3 regions of the Nocardioides ochotonae genome follow, and region 3 is predicted to be linked to each of the others. Evidence: predicted binding sites of a transcription regulator. Region 3 holds the regulator's gene; each other region holds the start of a gene.
What was found. The regulator LexA, encoded in region 3, represses DNA repair genes until DNA is damaged. The targets are predictions, from matches to a motif close to TCGAACANNTGTTCGA.
Positions count from the first base shown of each region.

Region 1: a site for LexA is predicted at 3,743-3,758, ahead of recA (recombinase RecA). Genes of this name have one in related genera too.
Region 2: a site for LexA is predicted at 4,584-4,599, ahead of HBO46_RS12420 (HNH endonuclease signature motif containing protein). Genes of this name have one in related genera too.

Region 1 is NZ_CP061769.1:2,424,550-2,430,384, reverse strand. It holds gene HBO46_RS11800 (EamA family transporter) at 1-755, opposite strand, end outside; gene HBO46_RS11795 (ABC transporter ATP-binding protein) at 845-1,789, shown strand; gene HBO46_RS11790 (ABC transporter permease) at 1,789-2,637, shown strand; gene HBO46_RS11785 (ABC transporter permease) at 2,634-3,440, shown strand; gene HBO46_RS11780 (DUF3046 domain-containing protein) at 3,494-3,688, shown strand; gene recA (recombinase RecA) at 3,879-4,940, shown strand; gene HBO46_RS11770 (regulatory protein RecX) at 4,952-5,704, shown strand; gene HBO46_RS11765 (phosphoribosyltransferase) at 5,754-5,835, shown strand, end outside.
Region 2 is NZ_CP061769.1:2,563,145-2,568,979, forward strand. It holds gene HBO46_RS12385 (FliA/WhiG family RNA polymerase sigma factor) at 1-188, shown strand, start outside; gene HBO46_RS12390 (HhH-GDP family DNA glycosylase) at 205-840, shown strand; gene HBO46_RS12395 (HNH endonuclease signature motif containing protein) at 874-2,172, opposite strand; gene HBO46_RS12400 (hypothetical protein) at 2,252-2,407, opposite strand; gene HBO46_RS12405 (DUF7218 family protein) at 2,410-2,616, opposite strand; gene HBO46_RS12410 (acetate/propionate family kinase) at 2,733-3,860, shown strand; partial or broken gene HBO46_RS12415 (hypothetical protein) at 4,175-4,460, opposite strand; gene HBO46_RS12420 (HNH endonuclease signature motif containing protein) at 4,612-5,835, shown strand, end outside.
Region 3 is NZ_CP061769.1:3,634,361-3,640,195, forward strand. It holds gene HBO46_RS17455 (vitamin B12-dependent ribonucleotide reductase) at 1-1,514, opposite strand, end outside; gene nrdR (transcriptional regulator NrdR) at 1,692-2,168, opposite strand; gene HBO46_RS17465 (hypothetical protein) at 2,538-2,921, shown strand; gene HBO46_RS17470 (LysM peptidoglycan-binding domain-containing protein) at 3,063-3,410, opposite strand; gene lexA (transcriptional repressor LexA) at 3,783-4,505, shown strand; gene HBO46_RS17480 (ATP-dependent DNA helicase) at 4,642-5,835, opposite strand, start outside.

The DNA of each region.
Region 1 (5,835 bases), 1.2 Mb from region 3:
AGCGCGAGCAGCAGCACGACCATCACCACGCTCGTCTCGCGCACCGCCGCGACCGGGGCGGCCGGTGCGTCGGTCAGCGCCAGCAGCACCAGGCCGTAGGCCCCGAGGATGCCGAAGCCCGCCACCAGCGTGCGCCACGCGTCGGGGCCGCGCAGCGTGGCGCCCACGAGCGGGCCGACGCCGGTGCGGGTGGCGATCGCGCCCGCCTGCACCAGCGCGGTCGTGCCCAGCACCACCACGAGCAGGGCGAGCGGCGAGGCGTGCTCGAGGGCGACGCTGTCGATGAGGGTGTACGCCGCGATGCACGCGCCGACGCCCACGGCCAGCACCACGTGGCGCACCCGGACGCCGCGCCGCGGCCCGCCGACCAGCAGCACCCCGGCGACCACGAGGGCGACCCCCGCCGCGGCGTACCACGCGACGGCCTGGCCGAGCGCGACCCAGCCGACGAGGAGCACCAGCACCGGCGCGCTGCCCCGGGCGACCGGGTAGACCACCCCCAGCGGCGCCACCCGGTACGCCGTGGAGAGGGCGACGAAGTAGGCCAGCTCGCACGCCACCGAGGCCGCGGCCAGCGGCCACACCTCGGGCTCCCACCGCAGCCCGACCAGCGCGAGCGGCGCCGCCACGAGGCACGCCACGATCATCCCGACGGCCGAGCGGGCCGCGGGGTTGGCGGACCCGGCCAGCACCTGGTTCCAGACCGCGTGCACGAGCGCGGCGGTGAGCGCGAGGGCGAGCGCGGTGGGGGTCATCGCTCGCATTCTGGCGGTCCCGGCCCGCAGCGGGGGCGGGACGGGACAGGAGGAGCCATGTGGGGGAGGTCACGCCTACAGTGCTGATCGTGTCCGAGACCGACGTGATGATCCGTGCCCGAGGCCTGCGCAAGTCCTTCGGCGACTTCGAGGCGGTGCGCGGCGTGGACGTCGACGTGCGCCGGGGCGAGGCGTTCGGCTTCCTCGGCCCCAACGGCGCCGGGAAGTCCTCCACGATGCGGATGATCGCCGCGGTGTCGCCGGTGACCGGGGGAGAGCTGCGCATCCTCGGCCTCGACCCCGCCACCCATGGCCCGGCGATCCGCGCCCGCCTCGGGGTCTGTCCGCAGGAGGACACCCTCGACACCGAGCTCAACGTGCGCGAGAACCTCTACATCTACGGCCGCTACTTCGGGTTGCCCAAGGCCGAGGTGCGCGACCGGGTCGAGGAGCTGCTCGAGTTCGTGCAGCTCACCGACAAGGCCGACGCGCTCGTCGAGGACCTGTCCGGCGGCATGAAGCGCCGCCTCACCATCGCGCGCTCGCTGGTCAACAGCCCGGACCTGCTGCTGCTCGACGAGCCGACCACCGGCCTGGACCCGCAGGCCCGCCACGCGCTGTGGGACCGGCTCTTCCGGCTCAAGCAGGCGGGGGTGACGCTGGTGATCACCACGCACTACATGGACGAGGCCGAGCAGCTGTGCGACCGGCTGGTGGTGATGGACAAGGGCGTGGTCGTCGCCGAGGACTCCCCGCTCGCGCTGATCCGGGCCCACTCCACGCGCGAGGTCGCCGAGCTGCGCTTCGGCGTCGCGGAGGCGGGCGCGACCCACGACGCGCTGGCCGAGAAGGTCGCCGACCTCGGCGAGCGCGTCGAGGTGCTCCCGGACCGGCTGCTGGTCTACAGCGAGGACGGCGAGGAGGTGGTCGCCAAGGTCCACGAGCGCGGCCTGCGCCCGGTCGCCACGCTGGTGCGCCGCTCCAGCCTCGAGGACGTCTTCCTGCGGCTCACCGGCCGCACCCTGGTGGACTGATGAGCGCCCCCGGCACCGACCTGCCCGGCACCGCGGACACCGCGGTCGCCCCAGCGGGCGGTGGACTCACCCTCGCCGACGGCGTACGCCGCCAGGTCGACTACTGGCTGGTCGTGGTCCGCCGCACCTGGAAGGGCTCGGTCGTCTCCTCCTTCCTCTCCCCGCTGCTCTACGTCGTGGCGATGGGCGTCGTGCTCGGCGGCTTCATCCAGGGCGACCCCGACACCCTCGAGGGCGCGGACTCCTACCTCGCCTTCGTCGTGCCCGGCCTGATCGCCGCCCACGCGATGCAGACGGCGGTCAGCGAGACCACCTATCCGGTGATGGGCATGATCAAGTGGCAGAAGGTCTACGACTCGATGCTCGCCACCCCGCTGCAGGTCCACCACGTGGTGGCCGCGCATCTCGGCTTCGTCGCGGTGCGCCTGGCCACCACCTGCGCGGTCTACAACCTCGTGATGGCGCCGTTCGGGGTGTTCGCGACCTGGTGGGGCGCGGTCCTGGCGTTCCTCGCCCAGGTGCTGGTCGGCATGTGCTTCGCGACGCTGGTCTACGGCGTGAGCGCGCGGCTGCGCTCCGAGGAGGGCTTCGGAGTGATGTTCCGGCTCGGCGTCTTCCCGCTGTTCCTGTTCTCCGGCGCGTTCTTCCCGGTCGCCAACCTCGGCGAGGTCGGCGCGTGGGTGGCCCGGCTGACCCCGCTGTGGCAGGGCGTGAGCCTGTCGCGCATGTTCGCCCTCGACCACGTGACCTGGTGGCTGGCGGCGCTCAACGCGCTGGTGCTGGTCGTGCTGTGCGTGCTGGGCTGGTTCTGGTCGGTATCCGGCCTGCGCCGACGGATGGTCTCGTGACCACCCGCGGCGGGGCGCGTCCCGGGCCCGCACCGCTCGGCGCGGTGCAGGCCGTCGGGTTGCTGGTCCTGCGCAACTACCTGACCTACAAGAAGGCCTGGAAGCTCTACCTCACCGGCTTCCTCGAGCCGTTCCTCTACCTGCTCTCCATCGGCATCGGCGTGGGCCAGCTGATCGACACCTTCGAGTTCAACGGCGAGCCGATCCCGTACGCCGAGTTCGTCGCGCCGGCGATGCTCGCCGCCTCGGCGATGAACGGTGCGCTGATGGACTCGACGTTCAACGTGTTCTTCAAGCTGCGCTACCAGAAGCTCTACGACCAGATGCTGGCCACGCCGCTGACCACCGCCGACGTGGCGCGCGGCGAGATCGCCTGGGGCCAGCTGCGCGGGGCCAGCTACTCCGCGGCGTTCCTCCTCGTGATGGCGGGCATGGGGCTGGTGCACTCGTGGTGGGCGCTGCTGGCGCTGCCGGCCGCGCTGCTGATCGGCTTCGCCTTCAGCGCGGTGTGCATGGCGTTCACGACCTACCTGACCTCCTGGCAGGACTTCGAGAAGATCACCCTGGTGCAGCTGCCGCTGTTCTTGTTCTCCGCGACCTTCTTCCCGATCACCGCGCTCGACCCGTGGGCCCGCTGGCTCGTCGAGGTCACCCCGCTCTACCGCGGGGTCGTGCTCTGCCGCGAGCTGGTCACCGGCTCCGTGACCTCCGCCTCCGCGATCTCGGTCGTCTACCTGCTGGTGATGGGCGTGGCCGGGCTCCTCGTCGTACGCCGCCGCCTGGACCGGCTGCTCCTGCCCTGATCCGGCCACCCGGGGCTGGGGGAGGTCCCGGGGCCTGTTCTACGGTGTGGCCCATGAGGCACACGGAGTTCTGGGCACGCATGGAGCAGGCCCTGGGAGCCGGGTACTGCCGGGTGTGGGCCGACCAGTTCGTGATGGCCGAGCTCGGCGGACGCACGGCCAGCGAGGCGCTCGCCGCCGGCGAGTCGCCCAAGCAGGTGTGGGCAGCGGTGTGGCAGGCGCTCGAGCTCCCCGCCCGCGAGCGCTGAGCGTCACACCCGTCTGACGACGGCGCGCGCGACACGCGGCGCGCCGAGGCCATGTCGAACAGATGTTCGGGCTATGGTGTGTGCACAGGTACGACGCCGGGCGAGGTCGTCCACAGTCGCGACGAGCTGATCAGGCTTTGTCGGTGGCTCGCTCTAGCGTCGCAGACGTACCTGACACACCGACGAACAGATGGGGATTGACATGGCTGGTGGAGACCGCGAGAAGGCCTTGGATGCCGCGCTCGCCAATATCGAGAAGTCCTTCGGCAAGGGCTCGGTCATGCGCCTGGGCGATGAGACGCGCGCGCCGCTCGAGGTGATCCCCACCGGGTCGATCGCCCTCGACGTCGCCCTCGGCCTCGGTGGCCTGCCGCGTGGCCGCGTGGTCGAGATCTACGGCCCGGAGTCGTCGGGTAAGACCACCGTCGCGCTGCACGCCGTGGCCAGCGCCCAGGCCGCGGGCGGGATCGTCGCCTTCATCGACGCCGAGCACGCCCTCGACCCCGACTACGCCAAGGCGCTCGGTGTCGACACCGACGCGCTGCTGGTCTCCCAGCCCGACTCCGGTGAGCAGGCCCTGGAGATCGCCGACATGCTGGTCCGCTCGGGCGCGCTCTCCCTCATCGTCATCGACTCGGTGGCCGCGCTCGTGCCGCGCGCCGAGATCGAGGGCGAGATGGGTGACAGCCACGTCGGTCTGCAGGCGCGCCTGATGTCCCAGGCGCTGCGCAAGATGACCGGTGCGCTCAACAACTCCGGCACCACCGCCATCTTCATCAACCAGCTGCGCGAGAAGATCGGCGTGATGTTCGGTTCGCCCGAGACCACCACCGGTGGTCGCGCGCTGAAGTTCTACTCCTCGGTGCGCCTCGACGTGCGCCGCATCGAGACGCTGAAGAACGGCACCGACATGGTCGGCAACCGCACCCGCGTCAAGGTGGTCAAGAACAAGGTCGCCCCGCCGTTCAAGCAGGCCGAGTTCGACATCATGTACGGCAAGGGCATCAGCCGCGAGGGCGGCCTCATCGACGTCGGCGTCGAGGCGGGCCTGGTCCGCAAGGCCGGCGCCTGGTACACCTACGACGGCGACCAGCTCGGCCAGGGCAAGGAGAACTCCCGCAAGTTCCTCCAGGACAACCCCGACCTGGCCAACGAGCTCGAGAAGCGCATCCTCGAGAAGCTCGGCGTGATCCCGAGCGTCGAGACCGACGCCGTCGCGACGGCCGAGCCGATCGGCGTCGACGACTTCTGAGGGAGCTCCACGTGAGGGAGGACCGGCCGCCGCCGTCGTGGCTCGGTGACGTCTCGGCGGGTGTGGATGCGTGGACCCAACGCGCCTCCGCTCCGCCGTCGGCACCGGCCGACGGCCCGGACGACACCCCGGGCGACACCCCCGATGGCACCGGGCAGGAGCGTCCGAGCGGCCGGCGCAGCAGCGCTCGCGGCACCCGTCGTACGACGGGCGGCCGGCGCACGCGCCGGACGCCGCCCCCCGACGACGTCGCCGCGCTCGGGCCGCCCGCCGATCCGGAAGCCGTCGCGCGCAAGATCCTGCTCGACCAGCTGACCGGGCAGGCGCGCAGCCGCAAGGAGCTCGCCGACAAGCTCGCGGGCAAGGACGTCCCGCCCGAGATCGCCACCGCGCTGCTCGATCGCTTCGAGGAGGTCGGGCTGGTCGACGACGAGGCGTTCGCGCGGGCCTGGATCGCCAGTCGGCAGCCCGGCAAGGGCCTGGCCCGCCGGGCGCTGGCCCAGGAGCTGCGTCGCAAGGGGATCGACGACGAGGTCGCCCGCGACGCCCTCGACGAGATCGACCCGGCCGACGAGGAGGAGGCGGCGCGCCGACTGGTGCGCAAGAAGCTCCGCTCCCTGTCCCGGGTCGACGACCAGACCGCCACCCGGCGCCTGGTCGGGATGCTGGCCCGCAAGGGCTACTCCTCGGGCCTGGCGTTCTCCGTGGTGCGCGAGGAACTGGCCGACGCGGGCCGTGACGAGCCCGACATCGACCTGGACTGAGACCAGGCTCCCTCGGACCCCGCGGTCCACGGCGGTGCACAATGCGAGGGTGGCCGACGATGAGCGCGAGATCCTGACCTATGAGCTGTTCGGTGTGGCCGTGCGCGAGCTGGCCCAGCAGGTGGTCGACT
Region 2 (5,835 bases), 1.1 Mb from region 3:
GCTTCCTCCAGGCGGTGCGCAGTCTTCCCGAGCGCGACCAGATCCTGATCGCGCTGTACTACTGGGACCGCCTCACCCTCGCCGAGATCGGCCAGGTCCTCGGCGTGACCGAGTCCCGGGTCAGCCAGCTGCACAGCCGCGCCACCCTCACCCTGCGCCGCCGGATCGCCGAGCAGGCCGACGCCTGACGGGTACCGCCCGTCCATGGACGAGAAGGACACGGTCGCGGCCCTGCTCGCGCGCCACGGCACGACGTACGCCGAGGACGCGGGGATCCGCCTCGACGACGCCCCGGCCCCGCTTTGGCAGCTGCTCGTGCTCAGCCTGCTGCTCTCCGCGCGGATCCGCTCCGAGGTTGCCGTCGCCGCCGCCCGCGAGCTCTTCGCGGCCGGCTGCACCACTTCCCCGCGCACCCGCGACACCCCGCGTCCGCGGCTGATCGCGGCCCTCGGACGCGCCGGGTACCGCCGCTACGACGAGCGCACCGCCACCCAGCTCGCCGAGCTCGCCACCACCGTCCTGGACCGGTACGACGGGGACCTGCGGCGCCTGCACGAGCAGAGCGACGACCTCGGGCGCGACCTGCAGCAGTTCAAGGGCATCGGCCCCGCGGGCGCGGCGATCTTCTGTCGCGAGGTGCAGGGCGTCTGGCCCGACCTCGCACCGTACGTCGACGAGCTCACCGCCAAGGGGGCCGAGCGGCTCGGGCTGCCCACCTCATCCGACGCGCTGGCGGGCCTGGTGCCCGACCGGGACCTGCCCCGGCTGGTCGCCGGCTGCGTGCGGGCCGCCCGCGACAAGTTGGTCGTCGACGACGTGCGGGGTGCTGGGCCGACCTGAGGGGTCTCGGCAGGCTCGACCGACGAAACGCGGTCAGTCGTCGGGCGGATGGGCGGTGACGAGCCGCGTGGTGCCGCCGTCCTTGATCAGGTGCAACCCGTGCGGGGATCGCCAGAGGTAGGTCGCGGCGTCGGTCTTGTCGTAGGTCCAGGCGGTGTGGGTCTTGGCCCGGTGATGTCGCCGGCACAGCGGGGCGAGGTTGCACGAGCAGGTCGAGCCACCCGCACCGTGGGCGACGACGTGGTCGGTGTCGCAGCGCCGGGCGGGTCGCTCGCACCACGGGAACGCGCAGACCGGTTGGGCGAGACGGGCCTGCTCGATCAGCTTGTCCGGAACCGCGTAGGCGTCGGTGTGGTGGTGGGCATCGAGATCGATCACCGGCTTGATCACCACCTGCGCGTCGCCGCACCAGTCGCGGACCTGCTCGGTCGACACGATCGACCGCGTCTCCTCGATGTGGGCGACGCCCGGCTCGTCACGGCTGATCGCCGCCTCCGACAGGTGCACGTGGATGACGACCTGGCGAGGCTTCACCACCGACGCGGCACCCTCGCCAGTCTCTGCCCGCAGGTCGAACGCGAGCTGGCGTCGGGCGAGCTCACCGGCCGCCATCGAGCGCCGCACGTCCAACGACTCGGTCGAGCCGAGGGCGGCGAGCTCCTCCGCGCCGTGGCGGATCGCGGCATCCAGGTCGAGGGCGTCGGCGAGGTCGAGGACGCCTTCCACCCACGCGGTGCCGTCGTGGGTCACGTCACGGGTCCGGACCTCGAACCGGCGCCCGTCCGCGGCCTGACGGCGCCGCTTCTCCGCACCTTCGGGATCGAACGTCGCCCGGGCGTGGTCGACGAGCCGCTCGATCTCTGCCCAGCCGACCTTGCCGACGACCGCAGCGAGCTGACGGTCGACGAAGTCGGCACCCTCGGGCGGAAGAGCGAGGGTCAACTGCGCGAGCCGACGTCCCTTCCAGACCGGCACCACACCGGCCCGCATCATCTTCCACGTGCGCGGGAGCCGGTGCGCCAGCTCGAGCGCGGATCCGACCAGCGCCCGCGCGGAATCCGTCGACATCCCGAGCGCGGCACCCAGCTCCATCGGCGCGAACTCCGCCACCAGCGGGGTGCCCTCGCCACCGAGCGGCACCGCCACCTCGGCGAAGATCCAGCCGTCTGTCGATGCCGCGTCCGAGACCGACTCGGCCGGGTGCATCGCCGCCCACGCCAACGCCGCGTCCAGGACGTCGAACTCCGCGCGCTGGACCGCAGCCCGTCGGCACTGCGCGAACGCCAGCACGGCGGCTGGAGTGTCGCAGTCGGGGAGCTCGGGGTCGACCATGCCTCATCCTACTCGAACGCACGTTCGAGGAGAAGCGTGGGCGGTGAACCCGAAGGTAAAGACTTCAGGGACGAGTGGGTCAGCGCTCCCGGCGTTCGCGCTCCTCGCGGTCGCGGCGGGCATCCTCGGCGAGGTCGCGGCGGATGCCCTCGGCGCGGCTGCGCTCGAAGAGCAGGATCGCCGCCACGACACCGGCGGTGAGGAGGATCGTCAGGATCAGGCCGAACAGGGTCATGGTCAGTGGCTGGCCTTGCCGCCCTTGCGGCCGGCCTCCTTCTTCTGCGCGGTCGTGCCGCCCTGCGTGGCGTTGCGGCCCTTGCCGGACTGCTCACCGCCGTGCTTCGAGGAGTCCTTGGCGTCCGCGATCCTCGCGGCCCGCTCCTTCGACATGCCCTTGTCCTTGAGGGCCTCGTACTGCTTCTGGTTCTTGATGTTCCCGGCCATCTGGCACCCCCGACTCGCTCACGGTTGCCGGACGCGGTACCCGGCCGCGTCACGCACATGCGCGACAGCGTCGGTGCCCACGGCTACCGTGCAAGGACCTCGGAAGGGAGTCCGGCATGTCCGATCGGCCCGTGCTCGTCCTCAACGCCGGCTCCTCCTCGCTGAAGTACCAGGTGCTGCGTCCCGGCACCGGCGAGTCGCTGCTCGGCGGCCACCTCGAGCGGCTGCACCACGACGACTTCGCCGCCGCCCTGCTCCGCGTCAGCGCGGAGTTGGCGGACGCCGGCCTCGGCGCCGACGCGCTCGCGGCGGTCGGGCACCGGGTGGTCCACGGCGGCTCCCGCTTCGTGGTGCCGACGCTGGTCGACGACGCCGTCCTGGCCGGCCTCGAGGAGCTCGTGCCGCTGGCCCCGCTGCACAACCCGCCGGCGATCGAGGGCGTGCGCCACGCGCGAGAGGTCTACCCGGACCTGCCGCAGGTCGCGGTCTTCGACACCGCGTTCTTCGCCGACCTGCCGGTCGAGGCCGCGACGTACGCCGTGGACCGCACGCTCGCGGAGCGCCACGGCATCCGGCGCTACGGCGCGCACGGCATCAGCCACCACTACGTCGCCGCCGAGGTCGCGGCGTTCCTCGGCCGCCCGCTCGCCGAGCTCGACCAGATCGTCCTCCACCTCGGCAACGGCGCCTCGGCCACCGCGATCCAGGGCGGGCGCCCGGTCGAGACCTCGATGGGCCTGACCCCGCTCGAAGGACTGGTGATGGGCACCCGCGGCGGCGACCTCGACCCCGGCGTGCTGCTGCACCTGCTGCGCGTCGGCGGCCTCGACGTCGATCAGCTCGACGACCTGCTGCACCACCGCTCCGGCCTCCGCGGACTGTGCGGACTCCAGGACTTCCGCGACCTCCAGGCGGCCCGCGACGCCGGTGACGAGGCTGCCACGACCGCGTACGCCGTCTACTGCCACCGGCTGCGCAAGTACCTCGGCGCCTACCTCGCCGTGCTCGGCGGCGCCGACGTCATCACCTTCACCGCGGGCGCCGGCGAGCACGTCCCCCGCCTGCGCGCCGACGTCCTCGCCGGCCTCGAACGGCTCGGGATCATCGTCGATCCCGTCCACAACGGCACGGCCCGTGGCCCCGCCCGCATCTCCGCCGACGACTCCGAGGTGACGGTGCTGGTCGTCCCCACCCGCGAGGAGCTCTCGATCGCCCGGCAGGTCGTCGAGGCGTTGGCGGACTGAGCGTCCTCGACGCGGTGACGGTGACGGTGACCTGGATGCTCGGCTCGCACGAACCCCGGATCGGGCACCTGCGCCACCGGACCACCTCGAGCGCGGCCAAGGGGTCGGTCCTCGGTGCCTTCGTGGGTGCGCTGGCGCCCCGCTCAGTGGGCGGGCACCGAGCGGGCGCCCCACTGCCCGCCGTCGAGCTCCGAGGTCCCTGGGTGTTGTAGACCTCGTCGAACGCGTCGACCTTGGCCTGCAGCTGGGCCAGCTGGTGGACCACGTCATGGCTCTGAGTGTCGAGCCGATCACCGACAAGCCCTCTCGCCCCAGGCGACATGGGACGCCGCCGCGTAGCGGGAGTGGTCATCGATGAGCTGGAAGATCACGCACTTGCGCCCACGGGTCAGGACGTACTCGGTGGCGTCGAGCTGCCAGCACGCGTTCGGGGCCGGGTAGACGAACCGTCGCGACCGGGCACGGATCGCGTAGAACGTCTTACGTGAGATCGGGATGCTCTTCGCAGAACGTGGTCACCGCGCCTCGTGGCGGATCCTCAGGCCACTGGACGATCGCGAGACGGACACGAGGATCGACAGGCTCATTGGCGGAAGGCACCCCACCAGAGAGCCAGAAGTGTCACCACCAAGCACCCCAGTTGTGTCACCGATGTCCTGACACAGAACCGTCACCGATGTCTTGAGACATGACATCGAGACCGTGGTGGAAAGACTCTTGTCGTCGAACGTGCGTTCGAGTAGGATGAGGCATGGCCGACCCCGAGCTCCCCGACTGCGACTCCCCAGCTGCTGTGCTGGCGTTCGCGCAGGCCCGTCGGGCGGCGGCCCAGCGGGCGGAGATCGACGTCCTGGAGGCGGCCCTGGTGTGGGCGTCGATGCACCCGGAGGAGTCGGTCGCCGAGGTGGCGCCGACGACCGGGCTGGTGTTCGGGGAGGTGGCCGTCCCGCTGGCCGGTGAGGGGGCGCCGCTGGTGGCGGAGTTCGCGCCGATGGAGTTCGGCGCCGCGCTCGGCATGTCCACCGACTCGGCCCGCTCGCTGGTCGGTGACGCGCTCGAGCTGGCCCACCGGTTGAAGCGCACCTGGCAGTTGGTCCGCGCCGGCAGGGTCCCGCTGTGGAAGGCCCGGCGACTCGCGCAGCTGACGACCGCTCTGCCGATGGACGGTGCCGAGTTCGTGGACCGCCAGCTCGCCGCCTTCGTCGGAAAGATCAGCTGGGCCGGGATCGAGCGGCTCGTCGACCAGGCCCGCGTCGCGTTCGACCCCGAGGGTGCGGAGGAGGACCGACTCGCTGCCGCCGAGTCGCGCCGCTTCGACGTCCACACGCGCGAAGCCAGCCACGACGGGACCGTCCACGTCGAGGGTGTCCTCGACCTCGCCGACGCGATCGACCTCGACACCGCGATCCGGCAGGGCGCCGAGGAGCTCGCGACTCTCGGGTCGACCGAGCCCCTCGACGTGCGCCGCTCGATGGCCGCCGGGGAGCTCGCCCGACGCCAGCTGGCCCTCGACCTGCGCGCCGAGGCCGGCAGCGCCGGCGTAGACGCTGCCTCGGTGGTGAAGCCGCGCCAGGTCGTCATCCACGTCCATCTGTCCCACGCCGCGATCACTCGCAACGAGGCGGGCATCGCGCACGTCGAGGAGACCCGGTCCATCGTGTCGACCGAGCAGGTCCGCGACTGGTGCAGCAGCGACGCCCTGGTGGTCATCAAGCCGGTCATCGACCTCGAGGCCCACCACCACACCGACGCCTACGCCATCCCCGACCGCCTCGTCGACCAGACCCGTCTGGTCCAGCCGATGTGTGCGTTCCCGTGGTGCGAACGCCCGGCCCGCCGCTGCGACACCGACCACGTCGTCGCCCACGGGACCGATGGCCCGACGTGCTCCTGCAACCTTGCGCCGCTGTGCCGCCGACACCATCGCGCCAAGACCCACACCGCGTGGACCTACGACAAGACCGACGCCGCGACC
Region 3 (5,835 bases):
TCGTTGGCCGCCTGGTGCTTGCGCATGACCCGCTTGTGGGCGTCGGCGTTGCGTGCGTAGCCGGCGTACGGGCCGACGATCGCGGCGAGCTCGGCGGAGCGCTTGTAGGAGGTGCCGGTCATCAGCGAGGTGATGGTCGCGGCCATCGCCCGGCCGCCGTCGGAGTCGTAGCCCAGACCCATCGCCATCAGCAGCGCGCCGAGGTTGGCGTAGCCGATGCCGAGCTGGCGGTAGTCGCGGGTGGTCTCGCCGATCGACTCGGTCGGGAAGTCCGCGAAGCAGATGGAGATGTCCATCGCGGTGATGATGAACTCCACGGCCTTCGCGAAGAGCTCGCCGTCGAAGGTGTCGTCGTCCTTGAGGAACTTCAGCAGGTTCAGCGAGGCGAGGTTGCACGAGGAGTTGTCGAGCGACATGTACTCCGAGCACGGGTTGGACGCGGTGATCCGGCCGGTCTCGGGGTTGGTGTGCCAGTCGTTGATCGTGTCGTCGTACTGCAGACCCGGGTCGGCGCACTCCCAGGCGGCCTTGGAGATCTTGCGGAACAGCTCACGGGCGTCGACGCGCTCGATGATCTCGCCGGTGGTGCGCGAGCGCAGACCGAAGTCGGTGCCCTCCTCCACGGCGCGCATGAACTCATCCGAGACACGGACGGAGTTGTTGGCGTTCTGGTACTGGACCGAGGTGATGTCCTTGCCACCGAGGTCCATGTCGAAGCCGGCGTCGCGCAGCGCGCGGATCTTGTCCTCCTCGCGCGCCTTGGTCTCGACGAACTCCTCGATGTCGGGGTGGTCCACGTCGAGCACGACCATCTTGGCGGCGCGACGGGTGGCGCCACCGGACTTGATCGTGCCGGCGGAGGCGTCGGCACCGCGCATGAAGGAGACCGGACCGGAGGCGGTGCCACCGGAGGAGCGCAGCAGCTCCTTGGAGGAGCGGATGCGGGAGATGTTGAGGCCGGCGCCGGAGCCGCCCTTGAAGATGAACCCCTCCTCCTTGTACCAGTTCAGGATCGAGTCCATGGAGTCGTCGACCGAGAGGATGAAGCAGGCCGAGACCTGCTGGGGCGACTCGGTGCCGACGTTGAACCAGACGGGGCTGTTGAAGGAGAAGTACTGGTGCACGAGCAGCCAGGTGAGCTCGTGCTCGAAGACCTCGGCGTCCGCCGCGCTGGCGAAGTAGCCGTTCTCGAGGCCGGCCTTGGTGTAGGTGTGCACCACCCGGTCGATGAGCTGCTTGAGACCGTTCTCGCGGGACTCGGTGCCGACGGCACCACGGAAGTACTTGGTGGTCACGATGGTGGAGGCGTTGACCGACCAGAAGTCGGGGAACTCCACGTCGCGCTGCTCGAAGACGGTCTCACCGGTGCGCCAGTTCGTCTGGACGACGTCACGACGCTCCCAGTTGATCTCGTCGTAGGGGTGCACGCCTTCGGTGCTGAACACCCGCTCGACCTTCAGGCCCTTCTTCGCGGCCTTGCGCCCCCTGGTTGCGCTGGTGACCGTCTCCGTCATGCCCGTCTCCTCTGATGCGTCGTGGCTCGTGGTGCGTGGTGTGGTGCTCATGCTGGTGGTGGTGCTCCGGTCCGTGCTCTCACTGTCGATGGTCTCTCCGAGCACCGACAGTGGTGCGGGAAGTTCGTGGAAGGCCCGGCGCGCAGCTTCCCCACTACGCGCCGGGCTGCTCGTGGGTCAGCCCGGCGTGGGTGCGGGGTGACCGGGGCTCCGCTCGGCGCGGAGCGTGGCGATCTCGGCGGCGAAGTCGTCCGCCGACTCGAAGGCGCGGTAGACACTGGCGAAGCGCAGGTAGGCGACCTCGTCGAGCTCGCGCAGCGGGCCGAGGATCGCCAGGCCGACCTCGTGGGCCGGGATCTCCGCCTGCCCGGCGAGACGCAGTGCGTCCTCGACGGCTTGGCCGAGGCAGGCGAGCTGGTCCTCGCTCACCGGGCGGCCCTTGCAGGCCTTGCGGACGCCGGACACCGCCTTGTCCCGCGTGAACGGCTCGCTGGCACCGGAGCGCTTGAGCACCATCAGCTGCATGAGCTCGACGGTGGAGAAGCGCTTGGCGCAGGAGCCGCAGGTGCGGCGACGCCGGATGGAACCCCCGTCGTCGGCGACCCGGGAGTCGATCACCCGGGTGTCGGTGTTCCGGCAATAGGGACAGTGCATCCGGGGCTCCTCTCAGGCGCGCCACGACGGCCCGGGGCGAGGTGCCTCAGGGTGTGGATAACAGGGGTTCTTCTGTGTAGAACTCGCTCACATCTGTGAGTCTTCCACCGCTGGGCTGTGCACTAGATGTGGATAACTACAGCGCTGTAAGTACTAGATGTAGGGGTAACCGTACGCGTGCCACCGACCGTCTGCAAGCCCGCGACGCCCGTTTTCCCCTCCCGGTACGGACCGCTCCGTAACCGCAGGTCAGAGCCCTGTCGCACCGCACTCGGCACCGACGCCGCCGGGTCGGGGCTGGCAGGAAAGCCCCCGCGCGAACATGCGGGTCGCCGCGCGCCGAGGTCCGTCATCAGCGACAATGACGGCGTGGCAAGCAAGGGCAAGCGGGCAGGTTCGAGGCGGGGCACCAAGAAGGCGCCGACCTGGCGACCACGCCTGCTCGGCCTGGCCGGGTGCGTCACCCTGGCGGTGGTCGCCTGGGGCTATCTGGTCTACGCCGCGATCGACTTCGGCGCCAGCGCCCGCGGCGGCGACACCGAGGGCTGGTGGCTCCTGGCCCTCGCCTCGATGGGCGCCGTGGCGTGCCTGTTCGTCGCGCTCATGCTCATCGCCCGCCTACTGCGCGAGCTCGGCATCACCTCCGACCCGAACACGCCCGACTCCGCCCTCCCGGCGCCGCACCCCGCTCAACCGGAGCACACCGCCGCCCCACGGGCCACCGCCCCGGGCGGACGGCGCGCGGCGCGCTGAGCACCCAGCCCTGACCACCGGGCACCGGGGATCGGACGCCTCCGCACATGAAACAGGGGGCGGGACCTCATGGTCCCGCCCCCCGCTCTTCCCCTGCTCGCCGGTCGGGGTCGAGGCGACCGGCGATGTCTGGATGTGGCGTCAGCTGGTGGGCACCGCCAGGCGCTGACCGGCGATGAGCATCGGGGACTCGAGGGCGTTGAGCCGCTCGATGTGACGCATCGCCTCACGCACGTCGCCGTCGTCACTGATCTCCGAGGCGATCTCCCACAGGGTCTGGCCAGTGCCGACCGTGATGACCTCCGTGGGCTCCGCCTGACCCTTCTCCGCCGTGGCCATCGAGCCGCCGGCGAGGGCGAACCCCACGGCGAGCAGCACCGCGACGCAGAACCCGAAGATCACCGCGCGACCTCGGCGGGTGAGTCGCACCGACTGACCGCTCGTCGGGCGAGCGGGGGCGATCGCGATTGCGGGGTGCAGCGTGCTCATGATGGCTCCTGGGGAAGTGCCGGGAAGTGCAGGAAAGTGCGTCGGCCGCGGATCGCGGCGTCAGAGGATGTCTAACGCCCGCCACCGACAGTCCCGCCGGAACAGGACCAGATCAGCGGTTCGACCAGACGTTCGATCGAACATGTGTACGACGTTAGATCAGGTGTTCGAGGAACGCAAGCACCTGAGCGAACAAATGTTCGAGGCACCTCGAGGGTCGAGGTCCGCGACCGGCCCGCGACACGCCCTTCGAACAGATGTTTGAACTCTGGGGGTGGGAGTCGCTACGGTGGCCTCACGCCACCGACCCGGGGACGACTACCGGGCGAGCGGGCACCGACAACCCGGACCACGACCCGAGGGAAGGCACAGATGGCCAAGAAGAAGAGCGACGGGGTCGCTGAGCTCCCCGACGGTCCCGCCGACGCGACCGGGCTCACCCCGCGCCAGGTGCGGGTCCTGACCCACATCACCGACTGCATCGAGAAGCGCGGCTACCCGCCGAGCATGCGCGAGATCGGGCAGGCGGTCGGCCTGACCAGCTCCTCGAGCGTCGCGCACCAGCTGAAGGTCCTCGAGCAGAAGGGCTTCATCAAGCGCGACCCGCACCGCCCGCGCGCCCTCGAGGTGTTCCTGCCCGAGGTGATGGCCGCACGCAAGGCGATGTCCTCGGGCGAGGGATCCTCGATCGACGAGACCGGCATCGGCGACAGCGTGCCGGCCCCGTCGTACGTGCCCGTCGTGGGTCGGATCGCCGCGGGTGGGCCGATCCTGGCCGAGGAGCGGGTCGAGGACGTCTTCCCGCTGCCGCGCCAGCTGGTCGGCGACGGGCAGCTGTTCCTCCTCGAGGTCTCCGGCGACTCGATGATCGACGCCGCCGTCTGCAACGGCGACTACGTGGTGATCCGCCAGCAGCAGACCGCCAACAACGGCGACATGGTGGCCGCGCTCATCGACGGCGAGGCCACGGTGAAGACCTTCCAGCGCAAGGACGGCAAGGTCTGGCTGCTCCCCCACAACGACGCCTACGAGCCCATCGACGGCACCCACGCATCGATCCTGGGCAAGGTCACCGCGGTCCTGCGCCGGGTCTGATCCCGGCACGGATCGACGCAGCGCGGCTCTGACCGGGGCTGGCGCGGGGTGACACGCTCACCCCGCGCCAGCCCCGTCGCCGTTGCGAGGTCCTCGCTCGTCGCGCACGCGGCGCGATGCCGGCCGGCGGAGCGGCTCAGGCGGAGGGCTTGCCCGCGAGCCGGGCCAGCGCCTGGCGCACGATCCCCGGGTCGGTGGTCGTCCACATCGAGGGCAGGCTGGCCTTGAGGAAGCCGCCGTAGCGCGCGGTCGCCAGCCTCGGGTCGAGGACCGCGACCACGCCGCGGTCGGAGGTCGTGCGGATCAACCGACCGGCGCCCTGGGCCATCAGCAGCGCGGCATGGGTGGCGGCGACCTGCATGAACCCGTTGCCGCCGGCCTTGTCGGCCGCCTTCTGCCGCGCCGACATCAGCGGGTCGTCGGGGCGCGGGAACGGGATCCGGTCGATCAGCACCAGCTGGCAGGTCTCGCCGGGTACGTCGAGGCCCTGCCAGAGCGTCAGCGTGCCGAACAGGCAGGTGTGCGGGTCGGCGACGAACTGCTTGGCCAGCTCGGGCAGCTGGGCGTCGCCCTGCGCGAGCGTCGTCAGGTGCGGAAGCCGCTTGCGGACCTCCTCGGCCGCCGCCTCGGCCGCGCGGCGCGAGGAGAACAGGCCCAGCGCGCGCCCGTCGGCGGCGTCGATCAGCTCCACGATCTCGTCGAGCTGGGCCTTGACCAGCCCGTCGCGTCCCGGCGGCGGGAGGTGACGCGCGACGTAGAGGATGCCCTGCTGGCCGTAGTCGAACGGCGACCCGACGTCGAGGCCCCGCCAGGGCTGGCCCTCCCCCGGTGCGGCCGCGGTCGGCGAGCCGTCGATGATCCGCTCGGACGGCTTGAGCCCGACGCTGGTCGCGACCGAGCTGAAGTCGCCTCCGAGCATCAGGGTGGCCGAGGTGAACACGACGGTCTTCTCGTTGAGCAGCTTGTCGCGCATCTGGCCCCAGACCTGCAGCGGCGCCACACACAGCCGCGGGGGCATCCGCTCGGAGCCCTCGGTCATCCACAGGACGTCGGAGTCGAGCTCCGCGGCCATCCGCTCCGCGGTCGTGAAGACCTCCTGGAGCGTGCCGCGGGCCTGGGTGCGGCCGGCGTCGGCCTCCCCGTCGCGGTCCTTGTCCTTGGGGAACGCCGAGATCGCGGCGCGGGCGCTGTCACGGACCAGCACGAGCGCGTCCCCGAGGTCGACCGGGAGCTGCTCGAGGCGCCCCGGGCGGGCCTCGCCCATCGCGGCGCGCAGTGCGTCGGCGGCGTCGGAGAGGTCGTCGGCCTCGCTGCCGTCGACGTAGCGCTG